2 regions of the Desulfosoma caldarium genome follow, and region 1 is predicted to be linked to the other one. Evidence: riboswitches for the same ligand, from Rfam matches in the RefSeq annotation. Region 1 holds a riboswitch; the other holds the start of a gene.
What was found. A riboswitch is a leader RNA that binds a small molecule or an ion and turns the genes downstream of it on or off. The one in region 1 is predicted to bind cobalamin.
Positions count from the first base shown of each region.

Region 2: another riboswitch for cobalamin. It lies ahead of EDC27_RS05955 (TonB-dependent receptor plug domain-containing protein); the one in region 1 lies ahead of cbpB (peptide-modifying radical SAM enzyme CbpB).

Region 1 is NZ_RJVA01000010.1:247,387-252,793, forward strand. Features, by position in the region: gene EDC27_RS04315 (coiled-coil domain-containing protein) at 1-291, opposite strand, end outside; gene gspG (type II secretion system major pseudopilin GspG) at 526-939, shown strand; gene cbpB (peptide-modifying radical SAM enzyme CbpB) at 1,013-2,404, opposite strand; cobalamin riboswitch at 2,642-2,834, opposite strand; gene EDC27_RS15915 (hypothetical protein) at 3,152-3,310, shown strand; gene EDC27_RS04330 (Hsp20/alpha crystallin family protein) at 3,814-4,257, opposite strand; gene EDC27_RS04335 (hypothetical protein) at 4,387-4,647, opposite strand; gene EDC27_RS04340 (hydrogenase iron-sulfur subunit) at 4,673-5,086, opposite strand; gene EDC27_RS04345 (FAD-dependent oxidoreductase) at 5,083-5,407, opposite strand, start outside.
Region 2 is NZ_RJVA01000011.1:18,569-23,975, forward strand. Features, by position in the region: gene panB (3-methyl-2-oxobutanoate hydroxymethyltransferase) at 1-663, shown strand, start outside; gene EDC27_RS16485 (hypothetical protein) at 1,207-1,713, shown strand; partial or broken gene EDC27_RS17020 (KH domain-containing protein) at 2,062-2,259, opposite strand; gene EDC27_RS15785 (ERA-like protein 1) at 2,308-2,550, opposite strand; cobalamin riboswitch at 2,591-2,778, shown strand; gene EDC27_RS05955 (TonB-dependent receptor plug domain-containing protein) at 2,918-5,017, shown strand; gene EDC27_RS05960 (ABC transporter substrate-binding protein) at 5,032-5,407, shown strand, end outside.

The DNA.
Region 1 (5,407 bases):
CTGAGCCAGCTCCTCGATGCGTTCTTCGGTGCGTTTCTGTGCGACGGCAAGTTCTTTAAGGCACTCTTCGGTCCCCTTGACGGTTTCCGCCAGCTGCGCAAGCTTCCTTTCGGTGAGCTCCTGGGCTTTCGCAAGGCTTTCAATGACTGCCATAAGTTGTTGGAATTCCGCCCTTCTGGCCACATCGTACAATGGCTCGATGGTGCGTAGCACCTCTAATAGAACCGCTTGCAATTCGGAAGGGCTCAGCGATTCATTCTGTAATTTCTGCAGGATATCGATCCAACCCACGGTTTCACCTCACTCGCGACGGTGATCTTTCTGCCCTTTTTAACCCATATGCATGGAGAATTAAAGCTTCAGGGAGTTGACAGACCGCTCCAAAGCTTTTACGCTCCAACGGCTGTGTTCGGAACGGTTTCAAAGCATGCACCCGATGAGGAAACTATGAATAGTCGCTCACTTTTGCAGGCGAGGCCGGCAAGGCACCAAGGGTGGAAAAAGCCACAAGACGGAAAAGATCGGTTGCAGAAACGAAGCCTTCGAGGTTTTACGCTCATTGAACTGCTCATCGTCATGGTCATTTTGGGGCTTTTGGCCGCTCTGGTGGCGCCCAAGATGTTCCAGAAAGTCGGCGCATCCAAGGTCAAAGCCGCCAAGGCGCAGATCGCTCTTCTGGGCACGGCCTTGGATGCTTATCGTCTCGACGTGGGCCGGTACCCCACCACCGAAGAGGGCCTTCAGGCCTTGAGGGTCAATCCAGGCGCCGACACATGGGACGGGCCCTATCTACCCAAGGACGTTCCCAAGGATCCCTGGGGCCGCGACTATGTGTACCGATCCCCCGGGCAACATGGAGACTATGACCTCTATTCATTGGGTGCGGATGGACAGGAAGGTGGAGAAGGTGAAAACGCCGATGTGGTCAGCTGGCAGTAGCACCCATGCGCCTGCGGCGTAAGGGTCTTTGCGTTCGCAGGCGCAGGGTTTCCGTCCGCGGCGTTGTTCTTTTTTAGGCACACCGATAGGTTTCTTCCGTTTCCGACTCCCACCCATTCCACAGGTACGCGGCTTCGCGCCCTTGAGCCACCACGCGGAAGGCGTAGCGGACCTGTTCCTCGTAAAAGTGGCAGTAAGGACTCGGCGCCTCCAACCTGCCACTGACCGCCTGCACCTCCGCAGGGCAAGGCGCTCCGCAAAAATGCCGCACGGCACATCGTCCACAAGGCTCGATGTTTTCCACCTTGCGGCGCGTCACAGCCTGAAAGGGATGGCTTTCCAAAACGCCCGCAATGTCGTCCCGAAACAGGTTTCCGCCTCGGTATTCGGGAAACCCGATGAACTCACTGCATGGAAACAGATCCCCTTGGGCGGACACGGCGAAGAAACAGCGGCCGCCGCCGCACGGGGAAATGTCACACATGAGCCGCCGGCCTGTCGGACCAACCACTCCTGCCAGAACGTTGGCAAAATTGGCAACAACCAGCTTTCTTGAAGTTTTTTCAAACAAGGCGTACGTTCTGTCCAAAGCTGCGCAGAACGCTTCGGCCAGGACGGCATCATCGGGCTTGAGATCCATGCCTCCTTGGCGGGTACACCGCACGGGGTTGAACATCACCACGCCAACGCCGGCGTCGTGATAAAAATCTACCAGCTCCGGCAGGAGCGCCACATTTTCTCGAGTGACCGTCGTGATCACGTTAAAGGCCGGGTACAATGCCAGCCGCTCCATGACCCGGCGCACTTGAGCAAACGCCCCCTTTCCAAGCCAATTTTTTCGAACCTTATCCGCCACGATGGCTTCATGGGCGTCCAGAGAGATGCCGATGCCAACCCCTCGGGACGTGAGAAAATCGATGGCCTCGTCATCCAGAAGGGTCGCATTGGTCTGAATCCCAAACAGGAACCTCCCTCGAAAGCGGTCGATGGCCGAAAAGACCGCATCTCGAGCCAACATGGGCTCCGAGCCGTGAAAGATGAGCTGCGGTGTTGCATCGGGCTCCAGTGTCCGGTCAAAATACTCTGCCAGACGCTCCAGGGCTCGTGCCACCTCTTCCGGCGTCATGGTTGCGCCGTTTCGGCGCATGTCTTCCGGAAGATAACAGTACGTGCAGTTGAAGTTGCACCGTTCCGTCGGGTTGAAATAGACGGCCGAAGGCGTCAACCCAAAACGGAGACGCTGCATCTCGGCTTCAAAGCCTTCCCTTTGCGCCAAAAAGTCCTGGAGCAGAGGCCCGGACAAGGCGTCCGGCAGCGATTCCGCCTCCACAACGGCCCAATAGGCACTGTTCGGCTCGACGACCGCGACGCGATTCGGCAAACCGATGTCCAGCACGGCAAAACAAGGCCCAAAGCCGCTATTGGCGTAGCGGGGACGGCCCTTAAGGAAAACTTCATGACCCATTTACTTGTCCTGTTTCTCTTTGTGACTAGGGGTCAGCAAAATGTAATGGGACAAGCCCGTCGAATCGCCCAACTTTCGGCATCGCCGACGGTACGCAATGATGCGGTTTGCTTTCTTCATGGTTTTCCTCCTCAGTTGATCTTCTGGAATCATCACATTTTGGCCGCGGACCAAATAAAAAGCCCGGAGCCATCCGCATACGCAGATGAACTCCGGGCTTCCTTTGCCATCGGTTGCCCGGCCTCATGTTTTCCAGCAGGTCTTCTGGCTCTCGGATCATCTGAAGGACCGCAGCCTTCCCCTCGGGGTGTTCCCCGAAAGTGACCGGTTCGACCGCTCGAACCTTCGCGCTCCTTCATCCCCGATCACAGCGGCGGGACCGCCACGGATTTTCACCGTGTTCCGGGATGCTGGAAAACCGTTACCGCATTCATGGCTTTTCTGCCACGAACCTCGGGGCCTGTCAAGGTGGAAACCTGCAACCCGTTTGCCCGGGGGTTCATAACCTTGACCCATGGAAAGGGACGATGGGTCCCCCATGGGCCGAAAATCACCATGGCCGTCGTGAAAAAAAAGATTATGACCCCGCTTTAGGTCCTGAGCTCTTTGAAGGGCTCAGAATAAGAGACGTTTATCGTGACCCCGCATCGGACTGACCAGCCATAAGCCGTCGATTTGGTCCGGAAAAGGTGTGTGTGATGGGGGAACAGTCGCTAAGCCAGTTCAAAGCCAAAGATGGACGGTTAAATGGAGATCGTGCTGGACATTCTCAAGGGCCACAAAACCATCGCGAAGGTGGCACGCGAGCACGATGTCAACCGGACAACCCCCAACGCAGGTCGAATAACCTCGAAAATCCCCTCGCGACCACATTGGAACCCGACGATCTATGGCGCATCTGAATGAACGCACCGTCGAACGGCCGGATTTCCTGTCAATCGGCATGGATGCCTCGGCTCAGGGCAGGCCCCCCTGCCGGCCCCGATGACCCCGTGTCTGACCCATGTAGGGGCAGCCACAGGGGCTGCCCCTACGGTGTCGTGGCCGGTTGTGGGTTCAAATGTTGTTACGCCATGTGATCCAAATGGTGTTGCCGCATGGGGTGCACATGTCGCTGCCGCATGAGGTGCATCAGTTTAAAACAACGACAACCCGTCGGTATGGGCACGGGGTGAACATGTCGGCTGCCCTGCTGCCCCCACCCGGGCCGGCCTTTTGCGCACGCGCATCGATATCCGGGCATTACGTAGGAGCACAGGCCCCCGCGACTGACCCGATGACCCCGTGCCTCACCAAAATAGGGGCAGCCACAAGGGCTGCCCCTACATGATCCGGACCTGAAGGCCAAGAAAAGCGCGGTCACAGAATCGACCGTTTTGGCCTTGATTCCTAGGGTTTATGACACGTTCTTAGTGCTTCACTTCAATCCTCTTTGGCCGAGACGCTTCGGCCTTGGGAATCTCGATGCGCAGCACACCGTCTTTGTAGACCGCCTCGATCCCTTCCGCCTTCACTTCCGCCGGCAAACTAAAGGATCGGGCAAACGAACCGTATCGGCGTTCCACGCGGTGGAAAGATTCCCCTTTCTCTTCCTTTTCCTGGCGCTTTTCCCCTTTAACGGTCAACACGTTATCCGTGATGCTGATGTCCAGATCCTTCACATCCACGCCGGGAAGATCGGCTTTGACAACAATCTTATCTTCCGTTTCGGAAATGTCAAAGGCCGGCATCAGCACTTTGTCCTCGCCCCACACGGCCGGAAGGGCTTCCTCAAAGAATCGGTCCATCCAGTCGAAGGCCCTCGGCCATGCAAGGAGCGACTCCCTTCGCGAACGCGGAACCAATCCGAGCATGTCCAGTACCTCCTTTAATGAGAGTTTTTCATGACCTACGCTTTCGCCAAAAAGTTAACTCTCATTGGGGTGCTGTCAAGTCCCCTCCTTGAGGGACCACCGCGTCCGTAAGCTCTGGGGCTTTTCTCGTCACCCTTTCGGGGCGTTTTCCCCTGTTTCTTCAAGGAGTCTTTTGAAACGGGCAGAATCCCGCACGCGGCGTGCCGAAGCCGCTTCCGCCTCTTCCACGGTCAGATGAATCTCTCCACATTCAGGACAGGTGACGTTCAGCTGATCACCGATGATGCGTTCCCGTATTTCGTCCACCGTCATATGGCCGAACAGCCCGCATTTGGTATCCACCCGTCTCGCCCGCACACGAACCGGAAAGGGTTTTTCCTCTGCCTTCATGCTCGGTCCTTGTTCGGTCGGCCGTTCAACCCCGGCCGTTGTCCAGGTCCTGGACCTGTCGAACCATGTCTCGGCACGCCTCCACAAACCTTTCCGCCTCCGATGAGGCGCACCACACCACACGAAACCGTTCCGGCTCCAACCCCATGGCTTCCATCATTTCATGAACCACCACCCGCCGAGCGTCCGCCCGAAGGTTGCCGTCTTTGTAATGGCATTCCCCCGGCCGACACCCCATGATCAGAACACCGGAGGCTCCCAGAGAGAAAGCTTCCATGACCCATTGAGGATGCACCATGCCGGAGCACATGACCCGCACGATGTGTACACTTTCCGGATATTCCATGCGGCGAATCCCCGCAAGATCGGCGGCGCTGTAAGCACACCAATGGCACGCAAAGACGACAATTGTTTTCTTACCCTGGTCGACGCCGTTCATGAGGCCGCCCAGCCCTGTTCAGACCCGAGAAGGGTTTGAAGCTGTCGCGACACTTGCCGCCCACTAAACCCGGCCACTCGAATGCCGTCTTTGGGGCACGTGGCCTGGCAGATACCACAGCCTTTGCACAAGGCCATGTTGATGACGGGAAGCCGCACCGAGTCATGGGTTTCACGCCCCTTGGGCGATCGACTTTCCCAGTCGATGGCCCCGTAGGGGCAGACGTCCAGGCACAAGGCGCACCCGTCGCAGTTTTCCATCACCACATGGGCTTTGACGGCATCCAGGGATCTTCGGCGGGTGGCCAGGATGGACGCGGCG
Region 2 (5,407 bases), on a different contig from region 1:
GTCATGTTGGGCCATGAGGACACGCTCTCGGTGACCATGGAGGAGATGCTGCACCACACGCGCGCGGTGGCTCGAGGCACTCAACGGGCCTTGGTTGTCGGGGATATGCCTTTTTTGTCGTATCAGGTCAGCGTGTCCCAGGCTGTGGAAAATGCCGGGCGTTTTCTGAAAGAGGGGCGGGCTCAGGCCGTCAAGCTGGAAGGCGGCGCTTCGGTGTTGAAGCAGGTGGAGGCCATCGTGGAAGCGGGCATTCCGGTGCAGGGGCATTTGGGTTTGACCCCCCAGAGCATCGCGAAACTGGGCGGATTTAAGGTGCAGGGAAAGGACGAAGAAGCGGCCAAAAAACTGGTGGACGACGCCATCGCTTTGTCCCAGGCCGGCTGTTTCAGTTTGGTTCTGGAAGCCATACCGGCGCAGGTGGCCCGGCGCATCACAGAAGCCGTGCCCATTCCCACCATCGGCATCGGCGCCGGGCCGGCCTGTGACGGCCAAGTCTTGGTGATCCATGACCTGGTGGGACTGTTTGACCGGTTTCTTCCTCGCTTTGTGAAACAGTACGATACGTTGGGACGAAGACTCGAGGAGGCGGTGAGCCGATACCGGCAGGAAGTGGAATCCGGCGTGTTTCCTGGTCCGGAACACTCCTTTGGAACGATTCAATAGCCCGGCGGTTTAAAAGGTCGTGGAAGAGCCGCGCTTGGAACCCTTTTCTTTGAAACGGTGAGTCTTTGGGGGGCGCGGGTGTGAAAGAAAAGGTAGCTGCTAGGGATTTCCAGATCCACCATTAAAAAAAGAAAAAACCTCGCTGGCGGGGCTTCCCGCCTATCTCGACCTGGCACATGCGGAAGGGATGCGCCATGCCATCAGGCGGCATGTGAAGATTCGGGAGAGGGGCCGGCAAGGTTGGGGTGATGAGCACATGGTCATGGCGCTGATTTTGCTCAATTTGGCAGGGGGAGCGTGTGTCGCGGATCTCGATGAGTTGAAGGTCGACGAAGGGTCATGCCGAATGCTTCGTCAGGTGGAGCCCTTTGGGCTGGCCAGGCGTTGTGGTCGCGACGTGGTGAAGGTGTTGAGAGCCCCGCGGGCCCAGGGCCCCGCCAAGTTTCGCCGGTCAATAGGGGGTGATTTGGGGAAACGCGCTCACCTTGCCCGGCCCGACGCCTCGTGATTATTTTATTGATAAAGCGTTTGAAGGAGGCCGCGATGAAAAAACAACAACGCGTATGGCTTGTTGTGTTCCTCATGGCCATGCTTATCGGGGTGCTGACCGCTTCCGGCTCCGTGCTCGCCCAAGAACCAGGATTCACCCGCCAAGATCGAGATCTGCTCATCGAATTGCGCACCCGCATGCTGGAAATCGACAAACGCTTTGAACAAATCAACAAGATCTTTGAACAGATCGACAAACGCTTTGAACAGATCGATAAGCGCTTTGAACAAGTGGACAAACGCTTTGAGCAAGTGGATAAACGCTTTGATCAGCTCATGCACTTTCTGTACATTCTCGCCGGCATTTTCACGTCCCTGGTGGTGGCGGTCATCGGCTTCGCCTATTGGGACCGCCGGACCATCGTCTCGCAAGCGAAAAAGGAGACCAAGGAAGATCTGGAGCGGGAAGGCCGTCTTCGGGACGTGATCCTGGCCCTGCGCGAATTTGCTGCCAAAAACGAGGATCTGGCATCTATTCTCAGGAGCTATCATCTTCTCTAGCTGCCCATCCTTTTGCATCTCGGCGCCCCACGCTTTTGCATGCCTCTTTTCACAGGCCTTCAGAGAGGAAAGCTTGAGCCGGGGGCGCGATCCAGCATATGGTCCCGAAAAGCACCGGGGCGCACAAAAAGCGTGCGCCCCGCCTAAGGACTCTCGCGTTTTTGCCCTACTCGGAATTTTCCTCCCCCCCCACGCCCGCGAGGACACCTGAGCGCACCGCCCATAGAGTCCCTTTTCACGGCGTGCCGCCGCGCGCCAAACCTCACCGCATGCCCGCGACCCTTTCCGCGGCAGGCGATACCCGAACTCCCTGAGCCGCCGCGGGTCCCGACGCGGGTTTTTCGGCACGCGCACACACAAACCCAAGGACACGCGGCACCCCAAAAGCCGTTCCACGTCTTTTCGAGCGATCTGCCCAACTTCTTTGAGCTGCGGGCCCCCTTTGCCGATCACGATGCCCCCTAGGAAATCCCGCTCCGCATAAATAGTGGCCTCGATGCGGAGGAGGTTTTTCTCGGCCTGCTTGCGAAAGACGTCCACGGTCACGGCCGTGGCGCAAAGAATTTTCTCTTCTTTCAGGTGAAATGCTTTTTCTCATACGATTTCTGACACCAAAAACCGTTTCAGCTGATCTGTCACGGCATCGTTCGGATCGTATTGAGGCCCTTCGGGAAGCCATTTTTCCAGTTCGGCCAGGAGCTGCGGCACGCCATCTCCCGTAAGCGCCGACAGCGGCACCACGGCCCCAAAGGATCGCGGGCCGGCATGAGATTCCATCATGGGAAGCCGCGCGACGTTGTCTTTCAAAAGATCCACTTTCTTGAGGACGAGCACCACCGGAGGAATTTTCCCTGCTTGACACCCGACAATGGTATTGGTAGCAAATTCGCGACCAGGTGCCGTATGGCTTAATAGGGAATCCCGTGAAAATCGGGAACGGGCCCGCCGCTGTGATCGGGAACGAAGGCTGCTATCAAAAGCCACTGCCCTTTTCGACAGGGTGGGAAGGCGCAGCCGGTAGGATGATCCGAAAGTCAGAAGACCTGCCTGGGTCAAGGGTTTGGGCAAGCCCTCGGGTGCACAGGGCATGAGCCCACGAGACCGCCGGATGAAAAAGGGAGATCCCGGGTTCTTGAGGAACTCGGGATTTTTTTGGCCATGTGGTCGCGGGCCCCCACATGGAACTCTAGGAAAGGGGGGAACCATGCGGAGCATTCTGGAAAGGAGAGGAACCTTCGAAGCCAGCTTCATTGCCGCGGACCGCACAGGGGCGCTTTCTGTGATGGGCTTCAGGCCGCTCCAGGTTTTTCGACAAAAACCTTTTTGGGCCAAGCTTTTGGGGTTGTTTTTATTTGTCATTCTGGTGGCGATGCATGCGATGCCGGCTCACTCGGCCGATTCAGCCGTACGGGAGGTCGAAGATGTGGTGGTGACGGCAACCCGAACGGCGGTTCCCAGGCAGCATCTGGGGATTTCCACCACGGTCATCACGGAAGAGGACATTCAGGCGCGCCGAGCCACCGATGTGGCGGAATTGCTTCGAGATGTGGCCGGGTTTCAGACCATTCGGTTTGGGTCTCCCGGTTCCCAGACCGTGGTTTTCCCCCGGGGGGGCGAACCCAACTATACCCTGGTCCTCATTGACGGTGTGCAGGTGAACCTGGGCGGTGGCGATTTTTACTGGGAAAATCTTTCCACAGACAATATCGAACGGATTGAAATCGTTCGAGGTCCACAAAGCGCGCTGTATGGGTCCGACGCCATCGGTGGAGTGGTTCAGATCTTCACCAAATCCGGAAGCGGCCCCGCGTCCGTGGAAGTGTCCACGGCCCATGGACTTCGATCGGACCGCGGTCGCTATTTTGGGGAACAAAAAGTGCGCGTTTCCGGTGGCACCGACCTTTTCGGATACTCTGCCGCCTACGGTCGAAGGGACGACGGTGGCATTCTGAAAATCAACAACGATTATTGGAATAACACTTTCAGCTCACGGTTTGATTTCTTTCCCAAGGACACTTGGGAAGTGAGCCTCGTGGGTCGACTGAGCGACAGCCGCTACGAATACCCCACGGAAAGCGCAGGGGATAAATATTCTCCCTTGGATCCAAACCAGACCCAACGGGAACAAGATGTATTGGTGGGTGTGTCGGCCAGAGTGCAAAGCACGCCCTGGTGGGAAAATGTGGTCAGTGTGGGATATCATCGCAATCTGCGCCGCAATCTGGATCCCTTCAATGAAGAAACCGATTTTGCCGAATCCTATGGGCGCTACAACGAAGTGCGGGCGACAGTGGACTATCACGCCAACCTGAACTGGAAGCCGACGGAGGCGGTGACTTCGGTCCTGACGGTGGGTTACGAACGGGACCAGGAAGACTATGCGCAGGAAAGCATCTACTTCGATACGACAAAGCTCAATGCAGACCGGACCAACGATGCGGTCTACGTTCAGGAACAGCTGAGCCTTTTGTCGCGCCTTCACCTGGTGGCGGGATTTCGGGTGGAAGACAACAGTGCCTTTGGCACCAAGGTGACACCGCGAGGCGCGGCGGCCTTTGAACTTCGCGAGACGGGAACAACCTTACGGCTGGCGGCAGCCAAAGGCATTAAGGAACCCACGTTCTATGAAAACTACGCCAACGACTCGTTCACCTTGGGCAATCCCGATTTGGACCCTGAGAGGGCCACATCCTGGGAAGTCGGGCTTTCCCAGCGTCTGGGCTCAAGGCTTCAGGCTTCAGCCACCTACTTCGAAAGCCGATACAAGGACCTCATTGCTTATGTCCCCACCCCTTTTCCCGCGCCTCCTGAAAGAGTGCCCAATTTTTACAATATTCAGGCCGCCAAAAGCCGTGGCGTGGAGCTGAGCCTGGAAGGGCGTGTGCTAGAAAACACCGCGGCGGGTATTCATATGACCTGGCTGGAGACGGAAGTGACCGATGACGGGGGGTTGAGTTCCATCGCTTTTCAGGAGGGGAAAAAACTGCTGCGGCGCCCGAAATTCAGTGCTTCCGGGTGGGTGGAGACCCGGTGGAAAAATTTGCACTGTCGTTTCATCGGCCACTACGTGGGAACGCGTGACGATGCGGACTACAGGGACTGGACGATGCCACGGCGTGTGAGCCTTGACGATTATTTCCTGCTAGATGCCGTGGTGTCCTATCGTGTGCCAGTGCCGGCTCCCGCAAAAGACTTGGAAATTTTCCTCAAAGGGACAAATATCCTGGATGCCGATTATGAGCAGGTGTTTGGGTATTCCACGCCGGGGGCGGCGTTCATGCTTGGCGCATCCATGAAATTCTAGAGGGGTGATAAAAGATGACCGGTGATCGGCGCGTTTGGCATAAATCCTGGCCTGAGCCGGCCCGGCGTGCCCTATTTGGCGTTTTTTTGGCCCTGATTTTGGCGGCTTCCCGGGTATACGCCAGGGATGGGGTGGATCTGGTGGGCCGACGGGTTAACCTTCCTGAGGTGCCCCAAAGGGTGGTGACTTTGGCACCCAGTCTTACCGAGATGGTTTTTGCGCTGGGTGCCGGTCCTCGGGTTGTGGGTGTCAGTCGCTACAGTAATTATCCGGAAGCCACACGCGATCTTCCTCGAGTGGGATCCTATGTGCAGCCGGATGTGGAAAAAATCGTGGCTCTGAACCCGGACCTGTGCCTCGTCGTTAAGGACGGAAACCCTAGGGAGGTGG